Regions from separate parts of the Serratia sp. NPDC087055 genome, predicted to be linked through region 1. Evidence: predicted binding sites of a transcription regulator. Region 1 holds the regulator's gene; the other holds the start of a gene.

Region 1 (7,461 bases):
GGCCCTGACGTCTACGGTGGGTTCTTCTCCCGTCAGGATTATATCGACATTATCAAATACGCTCAGGCGCGCAAGATTGAAGTGATCCCAGAGATCGATATGCCGGCGCATGCTCGTGCAGCCGTGGTCTCAATGGAAGCACGTTATAAAAAACTGCAAGCCGCAGGTAAAGAGCAAGAGGCCAACGAATTCCGCCTGGTGGATCCGACCGATATCTCCAATACCACCTCGGTGCAGTACTTCAACCGTCAAAGCTACCTCAACCCTTGCCTGGACTCGTCCAAGCGCTTTGTCGATAAGGTGATTGGCGAGATTGCCCAAATGCACAAAGAGGCGGGGCAGCCGCTGAGCACTTGGCACTTTGGCGGTGACGAGGCGAAAAACATTCGTTTAGGTGCTGGGTATACCGATGTTGCCAAGCCGGAGGCGGGTAAAGGCATCATTGATCAGCGTAAAGAAGACAAACCTTGGGCGAAGTCCCAGGTGTGCCAAATGATGATCAAAGACGGTAAAGTCGCGGATATGGAACACCTGCCAAGCTACTTTGGCGTCGAAGTTAGCCAACTGGTGAAGGCACATGGCATCGACAGAATGCAGGCTTGGCAGGATGGTCTGAAAGATGCGAAGAATGCCAAGGCATTCGCTACTGAACGCGTCGGGGTGAATTTCTGGGATACCTTGTATTGGGGCGGTTTTGATAGTGCCAATGACTGGGCCAATAAAGGCTACGAAGTGATCCTGTCTAACCCGGATTACGTTTACATGGATTTCCCGTATGAGGTGAATCCGGACGAGCGTGGCTATTACTGGGGTACCCGTTTCAGCGACGAACAGAAAATGTTCAGCTTTGCGCCGAATAACTTGCCGCAAAATGCGGAAACCTCGGTTGACCGTGATGGCAATCATTTCACCGCCAAGAGCGACAAACCTTGGCCGGGCGCTTACGGTATTTCAGCCCAGATGTGGAGTGAAACCCAGCGCACCGACGATGAAATGGAATACATGATATTCCCTCGTTCGCTGTCGGTGGCAGAGCGCGCATGGCACCGCGCAAGTTGGGAGCAAGATTACCGGGCGGGCCGGGAGTATAAAGGCGGTGAAACCCACTTTGTCGACACGAAGAAACTGGATCGTGATTGGCTGCGCTTTGCCAACCTCCTTGGTCAGCGAGAACTGGCAAAACTGGACAAAGGTGGCGTGAGTTATCGGCTGCCGGTGCCGGGCGCTCGCGTAGTGGGGGGCATGCTGGAGGCCAATATTTCTCTGCCGGGTCTGGGCATTGAGTATTCCACGGATGGTGGCAAGCAATGGCAGCGGTACGATGCCAACGCCAAGCCGCGAGTTGGCGGTGAGGTGCTTATCCGCGCGATAAGCCCGGACGGGAAGCGCTATAGCCGTGCCGAGAAAGTGTAATTTTTGAGCCACGGCCCGTCTGTTCGCAGGCGGGCCGTTATTGATCCTCAATAGCAGCGACCGACGGTAATCAGAGATGAATTCGATACGGCTGACCTTTATGGTCGTTGCTTTTTTTTCCGGGATTGCCGGGGCACTGCAAATACCGACCCTGAGTCTGTTCCTCACGACCGAGGTGCAGGTCACGTCTTTATGGGTCGGTTTTTTTTATGCGGTTAACGCTGGCGTTGGCATTATTGTCAGTTTTTTACTGGCGAAAAAATCAGACCGCCAACGGGATCGGCGCAACCTGATTTTAATCTGTTATTTATTGGCGGCGGGGAACTGTCTGTTATTTGCATTTAATCGTAATTATTTAACGCTAATAACGGTGGGCGTGCTGTTAACGGCCATCGCCAATACGGCGATACCGCAATTATTTGCTCTTGCGCGTGAGTATGGCGAGCGCTCAACGCAAAACGTTGCGATGTTCAGCGCGGTCATGCGCGCCCAACTTTCTCTTGCCTGGGTCTTTGGCCCCCCATTGGCGTTTATGCTGGTGGTGAATTATGGCTTCACTGCCATGTTTATTTTTGCCGCGGGGATATTTCTGTTAGTTACGCTGTTGGCTTGGCGGATATTGCCCGAGGTGGCGCGTGTCATCATCAATAGCCATGTCGCAACGCAGCAAAAAACGGTCTTTGATAAAGACGTTAGCCTGCTGTTTTTTGCCTCGGTATTGATGTGGACCTGCAGCGCCATGTATCTGATTGATGTTCCGCTGTATATCAGTGCCGAACTGGGTTTGCCGCAGCGTTTGACCGGCTGGATGATGGGCGTTGCCGCTGCGATAGAAATCCCGATCATGATCCTGGCAGGGCGTTACGTGAACCGGGTGGGCAAACGCCTGATGATGTTGACTGCGATGGTGGCTGGCATGCTGTTTTATGCCGGCATGCTGTGGTTTACCTCTCCCGTTGGCTTGCTGGTCTTGCAGGTCTTTAATGCGATATTTATCGGTATTGGGGCCACCATCGGCATGCTCTACTTCCAGGATTTGATGCCGGAACGGGCGGGGATGGCCACCACGTTGTTCACCAACAGTATTTCAACCGGCGTGATCCTGGCCGGAATATTACAAGGGATCCTGACCGAGTACGGGCCACATTCCTCCGTTTATCTGTTAGCCATATTACTGCTTTTTATTGCTTTACCTGTCGGTTTTAAAACCCGGGAAGTGTAGGTGGTTTCTGAGTGAGTCGTTTATTTTTAAACACAAACAAGGATATATGATGGCTATATTGGTGACGGGCGGCGCCGGTTATATCGGCTCGCATACGGTGTTGGCGCTGTTGGAAAGGGGGGAGAACGTCGTTGTATTAGACAACCTGTCCAACAGTTCGTCAGAGTCTCTGTTTCGCGTAGAAAGGCTGACGGGGAAAAAAGTTATTTTCTATCAGGGTGATATTCAACAATATCACCTATTGGATCACATCTTCCGTCAGCATGATATTCATGCTGTTATTCATCTTGCCGGTTTGAAATCTGTCAGAGAATCAACCGAGCAGCCACTGAAATATTATCAAAATAATATTTCGGGATCATTGATCGTACTGGACAGAATGCGCCATGCGGGCATTAATCAGTTTATTTTCAGCTCTTCGGCCACCGTTTACGGACCTGCGGAATATACCCCGCTGACGGAAAATTGCCGTGTTGGGCAGACCACGAATCCTTATGGCACTTCCAAGCTGATCGTTGAGCAGATCCTGGCAGAGTTTGCCACCACTGCGCCACAGATGGCGATCACCGCATTGCGTTATTTTAATCCCGCCGGTGCGCATGAGTCTGGCTTGATTGGTGAAGATCCCGCCGGCATTCCCAATAATCTTCTGGCGTATCTGGCACAGGTGGCTATTGGCAAACTCGCGGTGTTGCCCGTGTATGGCAACGACTACCCGACCAGCGATGGAACTGGGGTACGTGATTATATCCACGTTATGGATCTGGCTGAAGGGCATTTGAAAGCGCTGGATAACCTGCAGCCAGGTTTTAACGTCTATAACCTGGGCACGGGCAAGGGTTACTCGGTACTGGAAATTATTCAGGCGTTCGAACGTGCCTGTGGATTCAAGATCGCCTACCAATTTAATCCCCGACGTGCGGGTGACATCGCCGAGTGTTGGTCCGATCCGTCGTTGGCTGCGGAAAAGCTGGGTTGGCAAGCTAAGCGCAGCCTGGAAAAAATGGTATGTGATGCGTGGTCTTGGCAGAGCAAAAATCCGCAGGGTTATGGTCCATTAATAAGGATGGCTGCCGATGGCGCTTAACAACGGGCATTTTGGCGCCCTGCAGGATGATCTGTTTCGGGCTGAATATGAGGCGCGGCTAAGCGATTTGAAGTTTGAATTCGTGAAGTGCCAACGTCAGGCTACGCCAGCGGCAAAGGCGCGTTATCAACGTGGGGTGAATCAACTACGGGAATGGCTGTCTGCGCAGGGGCATTTATTTGATGCCGCACGCTGTTCTTCACTATTTTGCGTGCCCACGCGGCCACTTGCCGCAGGGGAACAATTGCTGCACCGCATTTGGTTGGGCGGAGCCATTCCTGACGACGCGCGAGAAGTTATCTCTCAGTGGGGGGATGCACAACAAGCGGTGAGTCGTGGCGAGGCTCGTGACTGGGTCGGCATGTTATGGGTTTGGGATGCAAAGCAGCTGGCAAAGGATGCCTGTTTCATTGCCTCACCCCAAACGCATGGCGGCCAGTTGGGTGAGTACGATGCCGGTAACCATCGCCTGCAGGTGCATTCGTTGAGTGAACTGGCGCAAAGAAGAGTCGGTAATAGTTTGGGGTTTATCCATCAGCTCCATGATAAACGCTATTACGCCACACTGTCCGACTACTTCCGCTTTTTGATTTTGATTGAGATGGGGGGCGTGTATATGGATATCGACACACTTCCCCACCGAGCGGCGACACTGTTTCTGATCAAGCCTGAGGTTCCGGACTATCTTCAGTTCCTGCCCGGAGGTGAAGTTAGCCACGTCAGTTGGTTGAATTTGTTCCTCGACGAAACGGGAATGATCATCAGCCGTAAGGGAGATATGGCGCTGTGCAGGATGTTAGCTGGGCTCGATCAAATTTATGCGGGGGAAAGCAGTGAGGTACCGGAAAGAAATCCGATTTATGAACGGAAGCTGTTCGATCCTTTTTACCAATTGTGGAGTCGTCATATTGAACGTACTTTCCTCAGCCACGATCGTTTTTGCCAGATGCATGGTGTTTTGTATGACGCAACCCCACAGGCGGTAACCTGCGGTATTCGCGGTATGCGGCTGCTGGAAGATGTGATCACCAATGTGCGGCTACCGTTGTCGCAAGAAGAAGAGCAGAGCTACCGGCAATGTGTTAGCCGGTTGGAAAATCTGGATTGGCAGCTTGAGCAGCCGCTGGATTTGGCACGCTATGCGGAAATATTTACCGTTGATGAAGTACCTCGCATGGCCTATCCGGCGCAGATTCGGTCCGACATCGATCATTACCACTACTATTCGGTGCTTTCTCATGATCAGCGGCTTGATCGGGTAAACCAGCTTTTTGGGGAGTACCTGATTGCCGACAACCGGCGGCAGATAGCGGCAGGGAATTACTGGCGTTCTGCCCAGGGCGAGGGGGAGGCTGTGCCGCCTGAACCGCGGGGATCGTTGCATTTCATGGCGGGACGGCAGGTGGGTGAAGCGGATAAGACCCGCATGGCAAAGCTGATTTTTAGCACGAGCTACCTGGAATACTGTTCTGTTGGCAATCGTGCTGGGCTGGATCTGGTGTCTTTGCAGCAGGCGCAAAATATCGAGCCTTACCTGGATCTGATCACCGTGGCTTACGATCGGCGCGGAGAGTTTATCGGTTTTTTCAATGCGGCGACCGTCAGTGAACTGTATGCCATAGACGCGGACTACCTTTATCGCGATGAAATGAAACCTCTTGATGAGGCTTACGACAGCTTTGTGCAAAGCCACTGTGTCGCTGACGATTATTTTGTCTGTAGCTTGGCGATTGAGAGCCAATTTCGGGGGCTGGGGTATTTTAACCAAATGTTTGCCTTGATTCAGCTACAGGCGGATCAACGCCAGGCGAAAAACATTGCGCTGTGCGTCTGGCAAAGTAGTGATGCCTGCAAAATGTATTTGAACAAGGGGTTCCGTATTCGTGGTGTGTTCGACCAAGCCAAGGCAATGTTTTTTGATCGGCTGCTCTTTCTTGAATATGCATTGTAACGAGTTTACTCATCCGCGTGTCGGCGGGGGAGTTGACGTTGAAGTGGGTGTAAGTGGGAAGTGAGAAGTACCGTGGAGAAGTGCCGCTGCAATTGTTGTCATTTAGCTATGATCTTTCCCCGGGCCTGTCCGGGGATTTTTTTATCTATTTGCTTCAGGCATAAAAAAACCGCCGTTAAGGCGGTTCTCAATGCCGGTTAAGGGCATTATTTTTTGTCGTGCAGAGTGTCGTCTTCGCGGCAGTCACCCGTTTCACAGTGGCCGTACAGGTACAGGCTGTGGTTGGTGAGCTTGATGCCGTGTTGTTTGGCGATATCACGCTGACGCACTTCGATAGATTCATCGCTGAATTCGATCACTTTGCCACAATCCAGGCAAATCAGGTGGTCGTGATGATGTTGCTGAGTCAGTTCGAACACGGACTTGCCGCCTTCGAAGTTGTGACGAGTCACAATGCCTGCATCATCAAATTGGTTCAGTACGCGGTAAACCGTAGCCAGGCCAATTTCTTCGCCCATATCTATCAGTTTTTTGTACAGATCTTCCGCACTGACGTGATGGCATTCCGGATTTTGCAGTACTTCCAGGATTTTGAGTCGCGGAAGCGTGACTTTTAAGCCGGCCTTCTTCAATGCGGTGTTGTTGTCAGTCATGCGGATTCAGTCCTGTTACTATGCTAATCAAGTTGAGGCGTTCTCGCCTGTGGCATCGGTCGGCACAAAGTGTTAATTGCGTCTCATTATAGAACCGGTTGGCCTAAATAGAAACCGCCGGTTGTTAACAAAGATATAATTGCACTATTGCATGTTGCACACGCAACGTCTTGATGGATGGGATAAACCGATATCTCAGTCTACCTTGACGATGTGAGAAGTTACAAATATGTATCTTCTATTGCAGTAATCCGTACTGCCGATGACGGCCCTGCCGGCAACACTATGCACTTTGCAGGGCTTTTGTTCAACCTTTGGCGTTACCCGACGATCTCGGCCAGGCTCAACTCTTCGACGATTTGTTTTACCCAACCTTCGACACGTTCATTGGTCAGTTCTGGCTGGCGATCTTCGTCAATGGCGAGACCGATGAAGTGGCTGTCACTTGCCAGGCCTTTCGACGCTTCGAAGTGGTAACCTTTGGTTGGCCAGTGGCCTACAATGGCGGCGCCACGTGGTTCAATGATGTCGCGGATAGTCCCCATCGCATCACAGAAATATTCTGCATAGTCTTCTTGGTCGCCACAGCCAAACAGCGCAACCAGTTTGCCGTTGAAGTCGATCTCTTCCAGCGTTGGGAAGAAGTCATCCCAGTCACACTGGGCTTCGCCGTAGTACCATGTCGGGATACCGAGCAACAGAATATCGAAACCTTCCAGGTCTTCTTTACTGCTTTTGGCGATGTCGTGAATTTCGCAAACATCGTCGCCAAACTGTTGCTTAAGAATTTTCTGGATCATCTTGGCAATGTTTTCGGTATTGCCAGTGTCGCTGCCAAAGAAAATGCCTACATTAGCCATATCGCGTATAACCTTTAAATTCAATAAATTGCATTACACGATGTTAGCGCTGACCACGATAACACCGATTAAAATGATGCCATAGCAAGGGAAACCCTTACCGGTAATTGCGTATCATGCCAGAAATTTACCCCGGGGTTTTATCACGTTTATGCGATACCGGGTGGAATAAAACGATGTTGATCGGGCGTCATCCTTAACGCCGCGCCGCACGTGCGGCTGCAATGATCAATGTTCTGGCTGGTCGTCTGCCAGTTGCGCCAACAGCATTTGCT
Region 2 (7,461 bases), 1.1 Mb from region 1:
CGAAGCCTGGTATTTGTTCGGTCACTGTACGGAAACCACGGCCTTGCCTGCCAGCGGCCAACATTGGGCGTCCATCTTTGCACGCTTTGGGGCCAGGCTGGAAAACGTCAGCGTCGGTTGCTGCGGCATGGCGGGAACTTACGGGCATGAAGTAAAGAACCTGCAGAATTCGCTCGGGATTTATGAGCTATCCTGGCATCAGGCATTACAACGTCTGCCGCGGCAACGTTGTCTGGCGACCGGCTATTCCTGTCGCAGCCAGGTCAAACGTATTGAGGGTAACGGTGTACGACACCCATTACAGGCACTTCTGGAGATGATTGAGTGAAACTGTGGAAACGAGAGACGACGCTGGAGCAACTAAACCAGGCCGGTGACGGATGTATGGTCAGTCATGTGGGGATCCAATTTACCCGACTGGAGGACGATTATCTCGAAGCGACCATGCCGGTTGATCAGCGTACCCGGCAGCCGTTTGGCCTGTTGCACGGTGGTGCATCGGTAGTGCTGGCAGAATCGATGGGGTCGATGGCCGGTTACCTGTGTAGCGAAGGGGAACAGAAAGTGGTGGGGTTGGAAATCAACGCCAACCATCTGCGCGCGGTATTTGAAGGCCAGGTGCGCGGCGTGTGTCGGGCGTTGCATGTTGGGCGTCGCCATCAGGTGTGGCAGATAGAAATCTTCGATTCACGCGATCGCCTGTGCTGCACTTCACGCCTGACTACGGCCGTTATCGACTAGGTTTACCCCGCAGGTAGCCTTACCTGCGGGTATTTTTGCCATTCAGTCAGTTCACAACTGAAAGGGCACCCGCTTAACGAAGTCTTTCTGGAAGGCATTGGCCTTCTCCCAAGTGCCTTCCATTGCATATTTTTGACAGATTAAGGTCAGAGTATGACGGGCAAAATGATAGCTCTGAACCCGGAACAGCTGACAACGCTGTGGGTTGTTGATCTCTACGATCAGCCGGTTATGCAGTTTGCTCAACGCGTGCAGATAGCTTTCATCATCACCGTTTTCCAGACACAGATTGGCCATATTCAGGCTGACACTGTTGTAGCGTTTCAGATGGTTGGTATTGCACTCCGGCCGTTTAAGCGACGCCTCTGCCATGTAGAAATCTACCGTAGCGTCGCGCACGCTGAATTTATAGTCATCAATTTTGCCCAGCAGCCACGCATTCATCGAGATATTCATTTGCCCGTGCTCAATTAGAATTGAATGATAATCATTATCATATTTATTGGTGCGTTCGTGATCAATCATTCTGTTGAAATTTTTATCGCCAGCAGGGGATGCATTGGGGGGACAGCACCCCAACATAGTCAGTAGCGACTAAACTTTAATCAGGGATTGCCGCTTTTGTTGGGACGGACGGAAAGGCAAAAGAGGGGGAAAAGCCGTTAATTGTCGATAAACGCATTTTTAAGACAGACAAAATTCAGAAATAGGTATTTTCTATGAATGTTTAAATCGACATAAAAAGCCCGGCTCTGTAAAGCCTTCGCGCCAGCGGGTAAGGGGCATGGTATGACAGGATGTACAGTAAATTCATAAGGATAAAATGATTCCATTTCCGACCGGCAGCGCCAGACGCGCTGACTGTCCCACGCAGTTGCCGCACGCCAAAGCAAAAATCCGGGCTTTTGGCGGATAACCCCGCAAAACAAACGGTTGAAGTGATAATCGTTATCACTAACATAGTAGCAACCCAGATTGGCTGTGGTAAAACACGAGTGTGAGGTAGGCCATATGCAAACGGAAAATGTCGGCACTTTTTCTCTGGACGAAAATGTCTGGCAAGGCATTTTGCTCAGTGACAACGCCGTACAACAAATAACGAAACTAATGCAGCAGGATCCACAGGTGAAGGGGCTGCAACTCGGGGTCAAGCAGTCAGGCTGCGCCGGGTTTACCTATGTGCTGGATCTCACCCGTGCTCCTGCTGACGACGACCTGCTGTTTGAACGCGATGGCGCCAAACTGTATGTGCCGTTGAAAGCCATGCCGTTTATCGATGGCACCACGGTAGATTTTGTCCGTGAAGGGCTGAATCAGATATTCAAATTTAATAACCCTAAAGCTCAGCATGCCTGCGGGTGCGGCGAGAGTTTTGGCGTTTGAGCGATGCAATCAACATGACACGAAGCAATGTAGAAATGCCTAATGAAGTGCAGGCTTGGGTCAGCGAAGGTCGCTACAAAGAAGGTTTTTTTACCCAACTGGCCACCGATGAGTTAGCGAAGGGCATCAATGAAGACGTGGTGCGCGCCATCTCTGCCAAGCGTAATGAACCTGAGTGGATGCTGGAGTTCCGCCTTGAAGCCTACCGTGCCTGGCTGCAAATGGAAGAGCCACACTGGCTGAAAGCGAACTACGATCGACTGAACTACCAGGACTACAGCTATTACTCCGCGCCCTCCTGTGGCAGTTGTGACGATGCCTGTGGATCCCAGCCAGGCGCAGAACAGCAACCGGGCGCACCGACCGATAACAACTACCTGACCAACGAGGTTGAGTTGGCGTTTAACCAACTCGGCGTCCCTGTGCGCGAAGGCAGTGAAGTCGCGGTCGATGCGATTTTTGACTCTGTCTCTGTCTCGACGACCTACCGCGAAAAGTTGGCGGAAAGCGGGGTCATTTTCTGCTCGTTCGGTGAGGCCATACACGAATACCCGGATCTGGTGCGTAAATACCTCGGTCGCGTCGTACCGTCCAACGACAATTTCTTCGCCGCACTGAACGCAGCGGTGGCTTCCGACGGGACCTTTGTCTATGTGCCGAAGGGCGTACGTTGCCCAATGGAACTGTCGACGTATTTCCGTATCAATGCCGCTAAAACCGGTCAGTTCGAACGCACCATACTGATCGCCGATGAGGGCAGTTATGTCAGCTACATCGAAGGCTGTTCGGCGCCGGTACGCGACAGTTACCAACTGCATGCCGCGGTGGTAGAAGTGATCCTGCACAAGGATGCCGAAGTGAAATATTCGACAGTGCAGAACTGGTTCTCTGGCGGTGACAGCAAGGGAGGCATCCTGAACTTTGTGACCAAGCGCGCATTGTGTGAAGGCGCAGGTTCAAAAATGTCATGGACTCAGTCGGAAACCGGCTCGGCAATCACCTGGAAATACCCTAGCGTGATCCTGCAGGGGGATAATTCTATCGGTGAGTTCTTCTCGGTAGCCCTGACCAGCGGCCATCAGCAGGCCGACACCGGCACCAAGATGATCCACATCGGCAAAAATACCCGTTCAACCATCATCGCCAAAGGTATCTCTGCCGGACACAGCGAGAATACCTACCGTGGCCTGGTGAAGATCCTGCCGGGGGCAGAAAACGCGCGTAACTTTACCCAATGCGACTCGATGTTGATTGGGCCGGACAGCGGTGCCCATACCTTCCCGTACGTTGAAGCACGTAACAACAGTGCCCAGTTGGAACATGAAGCGACGACATCAAAAATTGGCGATGACCAACTGTTCTATTGTTTGCAGCGCGGCATTAGCGAAGACAATGCCATTTCGATGATTGTTAACGGATTCTGTAAGGACGTGTTCTCTGAGCTACCGCTGGAGTTCGCCGTCGAGGCGCAGAAGTTATTGGCCATCAGCCTGGAACACAGCGTGGGCTAAACGCCGGATTTACAGCGCGACAGCGCGATCTAAGGACACTGCATGTTAAGTATCAAGAATTTAAAAGTCAGCGCGGAAGGCAACGAAATCCTTAAGGGATTGAACCTGGAGATTAAACCGGGTGAAGTGCATGCCATCATGGGGCCGAATGGTTCAGGCAAGAGCACGCTTTCGGCAACGCTGGCGGGACGCGAAGAATATGAAGTCACCGAAGGTGAAGTGACCTTCAAAGGTAAGGATTTGCTTGAGCTGGACCCGGAAGATCGTGCGGGTGAAGGCGTATTCCTGGCCTTCCAGTATCCGGTGGAGATCCCCGGCGTCAGCAACCATTTCTTCCTGCAAACTTCGGTTAACGCCGTACGCAAATACCGCCAGCAAGAACCGCTCGACCGTTTCGACTTCGCTGATTTTATTGAAGAAAAAATTGAATTGTTGAACATGCCACCTGACTTGCTGACCCGTTCGGTCAACGTCGGTTTCTCTGGCGGTGAGAAAAAACGTAATGACATCCTCCAGATGGCGGCGCTGGAGCCGGATCTCTGTATTTTGGACGAAACCGACTCCGGTTTGGATATTGATGCGCTGAAGATTGTCGCTAACGGCGTGAACTCGCTGCGTGATGGTAAGCGTTCGTTCATTATCGTTACGCACTACCAACGTATCCTGGACTACATCAAGCCGGATTACGTCCATGTTCTTTCTCAGGGGCGCATCGTCAAGTCCGGCGATTTCTCTCTGGTGAAACAGTTGGAGGAGCAGGGCTATGGCTGGCTTACCGACGAACAATAACGCGCGCGCGCTGCAACAACTGTATAGCCTGTTTGAAGCACGCGGTGGTGAGCACTCTGCCCATGCATTGGCACACTGGCAACAGGCTTTGCGCTTGGGGTGGCCGACGCGCAAGCATGAAAACTGGAAATACACACCGCTGGAAGGTTTGCTTGAACAGCAGTTCCTTGAGCCACCGGTGGAGCCAGTCACTGCCGCGCAGTTGGATGCGTTGGCGCTGGCGATTGATGCTTATCGGCTGGTCTTTGTTGACGGGCGTTTTTGTGCGGCGTTGAGCGACAGCGACCTGGGTGATTATCAGTTCGACATCGCACCCTACGGGACGTTACAGGCGCTACCCGAACCGATCCAGCCCGAGATCTTTCTGCATCTGACGGAAAGCCTGGCGCAGGAAACCAGCATTGTTCGCGTGGCCGCCGGTAAAATCGCGGCGCGACCGCTGTATCTGCTGCATATCAGCAGCGGACGCGGGGCTGAAGGTGAGGTGAATACCGTGCATCACCGGCATCACCTTGATATTGCGCGTAATGCGCAGGCCGAGGTGATAGAGCATTACGTCAGCCTGAACCAGGCTGCGCATTTCACTGGCGCGCGCCTCACCGCTAACATCGGTGATAATGCTCAATTGAACCATTGCAAGTTGGCATTTGAGAGCCAGCCGAGTTACCACTTCGCCCATAACGATCTGGTGATTGGCCGCGATGCATGGGTGAAGAGCGACAGCTTCCTGTTGGGGGCTGGGCTAACACGGCATAACACCAGCGCACAGCTTAATGGTGAAGGCTCTAATTTGGTGATCAATAGTCTGGTATTGCCGGTCGGTAAAGAGGTGTGTGACACCCGTACTTACCTTGAGCATAACAAAGGCTATTGCGAGAGCCGCCAATTGCACAAAGTGGTGGTCAGCGATCGCGCCAAAGCGGTATTTAACGGCATGATCAAAGTGGCAAAACACGCGATTAAAACCGATGGGCAGATGACCAACCATAACCTGTTGCTGGGTAAGATGGCGGAAGTGGATACCAAACCGCAATTGGAAATCTATGCCGACGATGTGAAGTGCAGCCATGGCGCTACCGTTGGTCGTATCGATGAAGAGCAGCTGTTTTATCTGCAATCGCGCGGCATTGACAAGCACGCGGCGCAGCAGATGATTATCTTTGCTTTTGCCGCTGAGCTGACTGAGGGGATTGGTAACGATCTCATCCGAGAATCGGTACTGGCACGCATTGCGCAGCGCCTGCCGGGGGAGGCCGCATGAGTTTTCCGATTGAACGGGTACGCAGTGAATTCCCGCTGTTGGCGCGTGACGTCAATGGCCAGTCGCTGGCTTACCTCGACAGCGCTGCCAGCGCGCAAAAGCCGCAGGCGGTGATCGATCGCGAGTTGGATTTTTATCGTCATGGCTATGCGGCCGTTCACCGAGGCATCCACACCCTGAGTGCTGAAGCGACGCAGGACATGGAAGCGGTGCGTGAAAAAGTAGCCGCGTTTATTAATGCCGCTTCGGTTGAAGAGATTGTGTTTGTTAAAGGCACCACCGAGGGCATTAACCTGGTGGCTAACAGCTTTGGCCGTCATTTCCTGCAACCCGGTGACAGCATTATCATCACCGAGATGGAACATCACGCCAATATCGTGCCTTGGCAGATGCTGGCGAAGGAACGAGGACTGAACCTGCGTGTTTGGCCGTTACAGCAAGACGGCACCTTGGATCTGGCACAATTGCCTGGCCTTATCGACGCCAGCACCAAATTGCTGGCGTTGACCCAGGTTTCCAATGTGTTGGGGACGGTTAACCCGGTACGCGACATTACGGCGCAGGCGAAGGCCGCAGGCCTTAAGGTGTTGATCGACGGGGCACAGGCCGTGATGCACCAGCAGGTGGACGTACAGGCGCTGGACTGTGACTTCTACGTGTTTTCCGGCCATAAGCTGTATGGGCCTTCCGGTATTGGCATTCTTTATGGCAAGCAGTCACTATTGCAGCAAATGCCACCGTGGGAAGGGGGCGGCTCGATGATTCAGCAGGTCAGCCTGACGCATGGCACAACCTATGCGGAGCCACCGTGGCGCTTTGAGGCGGGCTCACCCAATACCGCAGGCATCATGGGATTGGGTGCGGCGATTGATTACGTGAATGCGCTGGGGCTGGCAGCGATTGGTGATTATGAGCAATCATTAATGCATTACGCACTGGAAGCGCTGCAGCAGGTGCCTACCCTTAAAATCTACGGCCCGGCAGAGCGCGCCGGCGTGATCGCCTTTAATCTGGGTGAACACCATGCCTATGATGTTGGTAGCTTCCTGGACAAGTATGGTATCGCTATTCGCACCGGGCACCATTGCGCGATGCCACTGATGGCGTTCTATAATGTGCCGAGTATGTGTCGCGCTTCATTGGCTGTCTACAACACGAGGGACGACGTGGATCGGCTGGTGGCCGGGTTGCAGCGAATTCATAAACTGCTGGGATAGGGGCGATCGGCGTGCATAGCCGCCGAGTGAATGAACGTCTGTTGTATAAGACATGGGGTCGGCATGCCGGCCCCTAAATTATTGAAAGGATCCTCATGGCGAACTTGCCGGACAAAGATAAGTTAGTGCGTAATTTTTCCCGTTGCCTTAACTGGGAAGATAAATATCTGTATGTCATCGAACTGGGCGCGAAGCTACCGGCACTGGACGACAGTGAGCGTCAGGCGGGAAATCTGATTTCCGGTTGTCAGAGCCAGGTGTGGATTGTGATGCAGCTTGACGAGCAAGGGCACGTTGAGTTTCATGGTGACAGCGATGCGGCGATTGTAAAAGGACTGCTGGCAGTGGTGTTTATTCTTTATCACCATATGACCCCAGAGCAGATTATCGCATTGGATGTTCGTCCGTTTTTTGCCGAGTTAGCGTTGAGCCAACACCTGACACCTTCACGTTCGCAAGGGTTAGAAGCCATGATCCGTGCAATCCGCGCTCAGGCTGCCAAGCTCTGATGTGCGCTAAGACTCATTGATACGTTGCATGATTTCTTGTGTCAGTGAGT

The links. Region 1 encodes Fur, which represses iron uptake genes when iron is present. Its sites were predicted from a motif close to ATAATAATGAGAACNACTATCAA; they were not measured.
Region 2: sufA (Fe-S cluster assembly scaffold SufA) is a predicted target of Fur. The motif match lies at 1,680-1,702, and genes of this name have one in related genera.

What each region holds. Positions count from the first base shown of each region.
Region 1 covers NZ_JBJDOG010000001.1:2,508,533-2,515,993, reverse strand. The annotation lists gene ACI2J2_RS11950 (beta-N-acetylhexosaminidase) at 1-1,413, shown strand, start outside; gene ACI2J2_RS11945 (MFS transporter) at 1,490-2,635, shown strand; gene galE (UDP-glucose 4-epimerase GalE) at 2,685-3,722, shown strand; gene ACI2J2_RS11935 (glycosyltransferase) at 3,712-5,673, shown strand; gene fur (ferric iron uptake transcriptional regulator) at 5,880-6,326, opposite strand; gene fldA (flavodoxin FldA) at 6,647-7,186, opposite strand; gene ybfE (LexA regulated protein) at 7,415-7,461, opposite strand, start outside.
Region 2 covers NZ_JBJDOG010000001.1:1,433,664-1,441,124, reverse strand. The annotation lists gene ACI2J2_RS06780 (FAD-binding and (Fe-S)-binding domain-containing protein) at 1-328, shown strand, start outside; gene menI (1,4-dihydroxy-2-naphthoyl-CoA hydrolase) at 325-741, shown strand; gene ACI2J2_RS06770 (hypothetical protein) at 793-1,197, opposite strand; gene sufA (Fe-S cluster assembly scaffold SufA) at 1,753-2,124, shown strand; gene sufB (Fe-S cluster assembly protein SufB) at 2,139-3,635, shown strand; gene sufC (Fe-S cluster assembly ATPase SufC) at 3,678-4,424, shown strand; gene sufD (Fe-S cluster assembly protein SufD) at 4,399-5,685, shown strand; gene sufS (cysteine desulfurase SufS) at 5,682-6,902, shown strand; gene sufE (cysteine desulfuration protein SufE) at 6,998-7,411, shown strand.